2 regions of the Psychrobacillus sp. INOP01 genome follow, and region 2 is predicted to be linked to the other one. Evidence: a T-box and tRNA genes for the amino acid it is inferred to sense, from the RefSeq annotation. Region 2 holds a T-box; the other holds one or more tRNA genes.
What was found. The T-box of region 2 lies ahead of pheS (phenylalanine--tRNA ligase subunit alpha). A T-box ahead of a tRNA ligase gene usually reads a tRNA of that ligase, here a tRNA-Phe.
Positions count from the first base shown of each region.

Region 1: it has a tRNA-Phe gene. The T-box ahead of pheS (phenylalanine--tRNA ligase subunit alpha) is inferred to sense a tRNA for this amino acid. The anticodon was not compared.

Region 1 is NZ_CP073315.1:2,535,089-2,538,364, reverse strand. Features, by position in the region: gene KD050_RS12830 (DEAD/DEAH box helicase) at 1-457, opposite strand, end outside; tRNA gene KD050_RS12825 (tRNA-Ser) at 726-818, shown strand; tRNA gene KD050_RS12820 (tRNA-Met) at 961-1,035, shown strand; tRNA gene KD050_RS12815 (tRNA-Asp) at 1,039-1,114, shown strand; tRNA gene KD050_RS12810 (tRNA-Phe) at 1,255-1,330, shown strand; tRNA gene KD050_RS12805 (tRNA-Gly) at 1,337-1,407, shown strand; gene tlp (small acid-soluble spore protein Tlp) at 1,461-1,688, opposite strand; gene KD050_RS12795 (hypothetical protein) at 1,841-2,473, shown strand; gene KD050_RS12790 (radical SAM/SPASM domain-containing protein) at 2,599-3,276, shown strand, end outside.
Region 2 is NZ_CP073315.1:616,618-619,893, reverse strand. Features, by position in the region: gene KD050_RS03150 (TrmH family RNA methyltransferase) at 1-715, shown strand, start outside; T-box leader at 997-1,230, shown strand; gene pheS (phenylalanine--tRNA ligase subunit alpha) at 1,277-2,314, shown strand; gene pheT (phenylalanine--tRNA ligase subunit beta) at 2,328-3,276, shown strand, end outside.

The DNA.
Region 1 (3,276 bases), 1.9 Mb from region 2:
CTGTATCCATACTCAGAACGACAACATCACAATGCTCTAATGGAGTATTTTTCTTATAAGGCACAGCTGGTATATAAAATTTATAATGCAGCTCCTCCACCCATTGATTGATAAGTGAAGCGGGGGCCAATATTAAAGCCTTCTTTACCAGTCCACGAACAAGATATTCCTTCAATATCAAACCAGCTTCAATTGTTTTACCAAGCCCCACCTCATCAGCCAATATTGCTTTTCCATTCATTCTTTCAATAACTGTTTCCGCAACCTTTAATTGATGTTCAAGTGGCTTTAAATTAGTCAAATACTTAGGAGATTGAAGACCTGTAAACTCTGTGATTAAATTATTTTTTGCAATATCATAGCTCATATTATAAAGAGTCCAATTATCCCATGGCTCAACATTTTCCAATCGTTTAATAAAACCCTCTGCCCATTCCGATGACCTTTCGATAATCATTTACATCACCTCATATTACTTTTCCTTATGATGTCCCAAAAATAGAAGTGTATGTTTAAGGTTGTGAAATAAAGAGATAATGAATTTACATAACTTTAACTTTGCAAGATTTTCGGAAACCAAAACACAAAGAATTTACCAATATCAACCGTTTTAGAAACTAATTTAAATTTTTCTCAAAAAAACATTGCCTTTCTGTTCGATAATGTTATATAATATAAAAGTCGCAAATGATGATTTGGAAAATATCCAATCTATTATTTTCTTTGGAGGAATACCCAAGTTCGGCTGAAGGGATCGGTCTTGAAAACCGACAGGCGGGTCATACCGCGCGGGGGTTCGAATCCCTCTTCCTCCTCCATTTTTATTTTATTGTTAATAGTTGTAAATTTATTATTGTCGCGGGTGGAGCAAATGGCTTCACGAAGAAAGCGATTAACACCGAAGCAGGTGTCTTACTTTCTTTGAGCGTAGTATGATAATATTTGTACGTATTTTATTGTCGCGGGGTGGAGCAGTGGTAGCTCGTCGGGCTCATAACCCGAAGGTCGCAGGTTCAAATCCTGTCCCCGCAACCAAATGGTCCCGTGGTGTAGCGGTTAACATGCCTGCCTGTCACGCAGGAGATCGCCGGTTCGATCCCGGTCGGGACCGCCATTTATTATTTTAATTTGAGATTTAGGATAAGCAAGCAGGTCGAGGAAGCAATCGAGCGAAAGAAGGAGCGTACTCAAGTACGTGACTGATAGAGCAAGTGAAGCTGACGAAGAGATGCTCAGCTTAGCGTAAATCGATGAGGCTCAGTAGCTCAGTCGGTAGAGCAAAGGACTGAAAATCCTTGTGTCGGCGGTTCGATTCCGTCCTGAGCCACCATATTGTGCGGGTGTAGTTTAGTGGTAAAACCTCAGCCTTCCAAGCTGATGATGAGAGTTCGATTCTCTTCACCCGCTTCATAATGTAAGAAAACCTATTGATGCAATGATCAATAGGTTTTCTTTTTTTGTTATTTTTTGCGAGCTTCTGCCTCGTCTAATATTTCTCTTCGAAAACCTTCAATACTTTCTTTTCGACGTTCATTTTTCTCTCGGACGGCTTCTCGATCATTTCCAGTAGTGTGTTCCATCGTTTCTTCCGCAGCTTCCATGTTCTCGGTCGTGTTTTTCACCATTTTTTTCAACTTTTTTACGTTATCTGATCGGTCATCTGGTTTTGGTTTATTGTTATTAGTCATTTCAGTTCCTCCTTGTTTTTTGTCATACGCATTTTATCGTCCCCTATCTCTTTAAAAATATTCGGATTTTCTAAATTTCTTTTATTCGCTGGAATAATAATTTCCAATTGGGACAAGATAGTAGGAGAAAATGATGAGGGGCGGTAATGACTATTACTACGGAATGGTTTGACAGAGTATCAGAGGAGCTACAGGATCATTTGAACTCGATTTGTGAGGAGTACGACCAAGTCGGCCATATGAATATTAATCGCGCTTCTAAACATCCAAGAATTGAATTTTTTGTTAGTACCGAAGAGGAAGAGCGAGACTATTTTTGTACCATTCTGTTTGATCCATATAACGAAGAGTTCTATGTAGAAAGCTTCGATGTCGAACTTCTCCAACCTACTAGAATAATATTGGATGATATTACTGATATTATAGAAGTTGTCCATGAAAGCTTTCACGAGTTTCTTATGGACGATACTGATAGTGAATTGGTTTATATGGAAGATGACGAAGACGACGAAATTACAGTCGAGGAAATTGATGTGGAATGGGAAACTCCTGAAGTCACTGCATTTCTAATAGAAGATGAAATTGAAGTAACTTATCAGTTCGGTGTAGACAGTTCAAATGGCGATGGTGTTCTCCGTAGGGTGAATCGTATTTGGACAGATGACGAGGAGCTCGAAGATGAAAGCACCTTTACCTTCAAAAAAGATGAAGCCAGTACTATTATAGCAATGATCGCTAGTCATATGGATAGAATGGTCGGATACGATGAAATTATAGATCTTTAATTTTAATAACATCTCCAATTGGACAAGTTGCCATTTGGAGGTGTTTTATTATGTTCAAAACTAGTCAACTTAAGGTGATATTCTGATAAAATGAGAGTAATAAGAAATGGAATGGAGTACATACCTTGAAAACCTTTAAAAAAATGTATATTGAAATTACTAGCGTTTGTAATCTTGCTTGTAGCTTCTGTCCACCGACAAGTAGAGCAAAGAATATTCTCAAACTAGATGCATTTAACAAAACATTAGATCAAATTCGACCACATACAAAATATATTTACCTCCATGTAAAAGGTGAGCCACTTTTACATCCACGAGTCGATCAATTATTAGATGCCAGTCATGCCAAGGGTTTTAAAGTTAATATAACGACAAATGGCACCCTTATCAATAAAAATAGACATAAACTTTTAGGAAAACCAGCACTGCGCCAAATTAATTTCTCTTTACATAGCTTCGATGGTCATGAAGGGTCCGAAAATCGCGAGAAATATCTAGGAGATATTCTGGATTTTGTTCGAGAAGCCAAGGAACACAATATTATCATCTCCTATCGATTATGGAACTTACAGAGGGATCAGGTTTCAGAAGTTGCTCAACGTAGAAATCGAGAAACACTGGAAATACTTGAAAAAGAATATAATCTAGATTTTAAAATTGAAGAAAAAGTACAACCGGGTAAAGGGATTAAAATTGCACATAATGTATATTTAAACCAAGATCATGAGTTTCAATGGCCTAGCTTATTTGCACCAGAGGATGATGGAAAAGGATTTTGTCACGCCCTCCGAAACCAAGCGGCT
Region 2 (3,276 bases):
ATTATTAAGTGTTAGAAAAGAACGAGACAAAACAGGAGAATTCATTATAGAAGGATATCATTTAGTAGAAGAAGCTATTAAGCAAAAAGAAAATGTACTCACTATAATGATAAGCGATACAGCTGAAGTTCCGGAAAATTGGGATATAGAAAATATGGAAGTTGTAGAAATAAATGATTTGATAAAAAAAGAGCTAGCCGAAACAGAGCATACGCAAGGTATATTTGCGCATTGCAAGCAACAAACTGTGAATGAAGAAGAGCATGTTAACTGGAATCGCATATTATTAATAGATGCGGTGCAAGATCCAGGGAATATCGGCACAATGATTCGTACCGCAGATGCGGCTGGTCTTGATGCTGTTATTCTTGGAAAAGGATCAGCAGATGCCTATAATTCAAAAACATTGCGTTCGGCACAGGGATCTCACTTTCATTTGCCAATCATTAAAGGTAATCTCTCTGATTGGGTAGAAAAGTTGAAAGAACGAAAAGTAACCGTCTATGGTACAGCGTTTGAAAATTCTACACCTTATAATGAAGTGAAAAAAGAAGAATCATTTGCGTTAATCGTCGGAAATGAAGGAAGTGGTATTAGTAAAGATCTTCTTGAGGAAACCGACCAAAATATTATCGTTCCTTTATTAGGACAAGCAGAGTCATTAAATGTCGCAGTAGCTACGGGAATTCTCTTATACGGACTTACGTTAAAATAATTTTGGACCCTGTTATTTTTCTAATTGCTAATTGCTTTATTGATTGAAGTGGAAGGCGGCGACTCCAGCGGGATGAGTGAGACAGATGAGCCATCACAACGGACGCTTGAGCTGTGGTGATGGCTCATCGCTCACCCCGCGGAAAGCGTCCGCCTGAAACGGAAATACTACTTTATAGGTTGTGTGCGCAATGTAGTAGGACTATTATTTTTCTACATTTTCTGAATAAAACAGACTTGAACAAAAATAAAAAAGTCCGTATAATAGATTTAATTTGATAAATAAAAGCTGTAATCGGGAAAAGTATATATGATTATTCGAAATTGAGGGATTTTACACCTTGACTGAAAGTGTAAATGGAGAATGCATATAGAAGTTCACCCCGCTAGCTGCCACCGGGACCAGCAATTGCTGTAAAGGTGTGCCGGTGTAGAGCCGTTAGTCGAATTGAGTGATTGCACTTATCTTAGTGCAATAATCAGGGTGGTACCGCGAAATTAGTCCTCGTCCCTTTTATAGGGGCGGGGTTTTTTATTTTGTCGAAAAGGAGAGTATATAAACATGGAAGCACAACTTCAACAGTTAAAAGAAGAAGTACTACAAAAAATTGAAGCTTCAGGCAACGTTAAAGAACTAAATGACGTGCGTGTTGCCTACTTAGGGAAAAAAGGACCGATTACGGATCTACTAAAAGGAATGGGTAAACTTCCTGCAGAAGAGCGTCCAATAATGGGAGCACTAGTAAATGTCGTTCGTGAAGAGGTAACTACTGTATTAGAAGCGCGTATGACATTACTTCAAGAACAGGCTATCAATGAGCAATTAGAAAAAGAATCTATTGATGTAACTTTACCAGGTCGTCCCGTGAAGACTGGAAATCATCATCCACTTACTCGAGTAGTAGAGGAGATTGAAGATTTATTTATAAGCATGGGTTATGAGATTGCTGAAGGTCCTGAAGTAGAGAAAGACTATTACAATTTTGAAGCATTGAATTTACCAAAAGGTCATCCAGCTCGTGATATGCAGGATTCTTTTTATATTTCAGAGGATATTCTTTTACGTACACACACGTCTCCAGTGCAGGCTCGTACGATGGAAGCAAAGGAAGGCCAACCAATTAAGATTATTTGTCCTGGTAAAGTGTATCGTCGTGATAGTGACGATGCGACACATTCACACCAATTTACACAAATTGAAGGACTTGTTATCGGGGAAAATATTCGCATGAGTGATCTTAAAGGTACTCTTTCTATATTTGCGAAGAAAATGTTTGGGGACGACCGTGAAATCCGTCTACGTCCAAGCTTTTTCCCATTCACGGAGCCTTCTGTGGAAATGGATATTTCTTGCTTTAAATGTGGTGGCGATGGCTGTAACGTTTGTAAGAAAACAGGCTGGCTCGAGATTTTAGGTGCTGGTATGGTTCATCCAAACGTTTTAGAGATGGCTGGCTATGATTCTAAAAAGCTTTCTGGATTTGCATTTGGTATGGGTCCAGAACGTATTGCAATGTTGAAATATGGAGTGGAAGATATTCGTCATTTCTATACGAATGATGTGCGTTTCTTATCGCAATTCCACCGAACAGAAGTGTAAGGAGGAATTTGACATGTTAGTTTCGACGAAATGGTTATCAGAATATGTAAATACACAAGGATTAGATCCAAAAGATTTAGGGGAGAAAATCACGCGTGCAGGTATTGAAGTAGATGCAGTAATTGATCGTTCTCATGGAATGACAAATGTTGTCGTTGGTTATGTGAAAGAAAAAGTTAAGCACCCAGAAGCAGATAAACTAAATATTTGTCAGGTAGATGTTGGTGAAGAAACTACACAAATTATTTGTGGAGCACCTAATGTAGAAGCAGGGCAAAAAGTAATCGTTGCTCGTCCAGGAGCAGTACTTCCAGGGGGCATGAAGATTAAAAAAGCTAAGCTTCGCGGGGAAGAATCGAACGGTATGATTTGTTCTCTTCAAGAATTAGGGATTGAAGGACGACTAGTCTCTAAAGCATATGCTGATGGGATTTATGTTCTTCCCGAAACAGCAGTTCCTGGGGAAAGTGTTCTTCCATTACTAGGTTTAGATGATGTTGTTTTAGAGCTTGGATTAACACCAAACCGTTCGGATGCATTGAGTATGCTTGGTGTAGCGTATGAAGTTGGCGCAATTTTATCCGAAGATATGAAATACCCAGAAGCAGCCTATTCTGAGAGTAATGAAAAAGCAACGGATTACTTAAATCTTAAAGTAGATGCAATCGAAGAAAATCCGATGTATATTGCTAAAGTTGTGAAAAATATTCAAGTAAAAGAATCACCACTTTGGTTACAGCATCGTTTAATGGCTGCTGGAGTTCGCCCACATAATAATGTAGTAGACATTACGAACTATGTACTAATGGAATACGGTCAACCACTTCATGCATTTGACTATGACCGTCTAGAAACAAAAGAAATTGTTGTTCGTCTTGCGGGTGAAGGAGAAAAAATTGTTACCCTTGATGATCAAGAACGTACTTTGAAATCGAATCACTTAGTTATTACAAATGGAAATG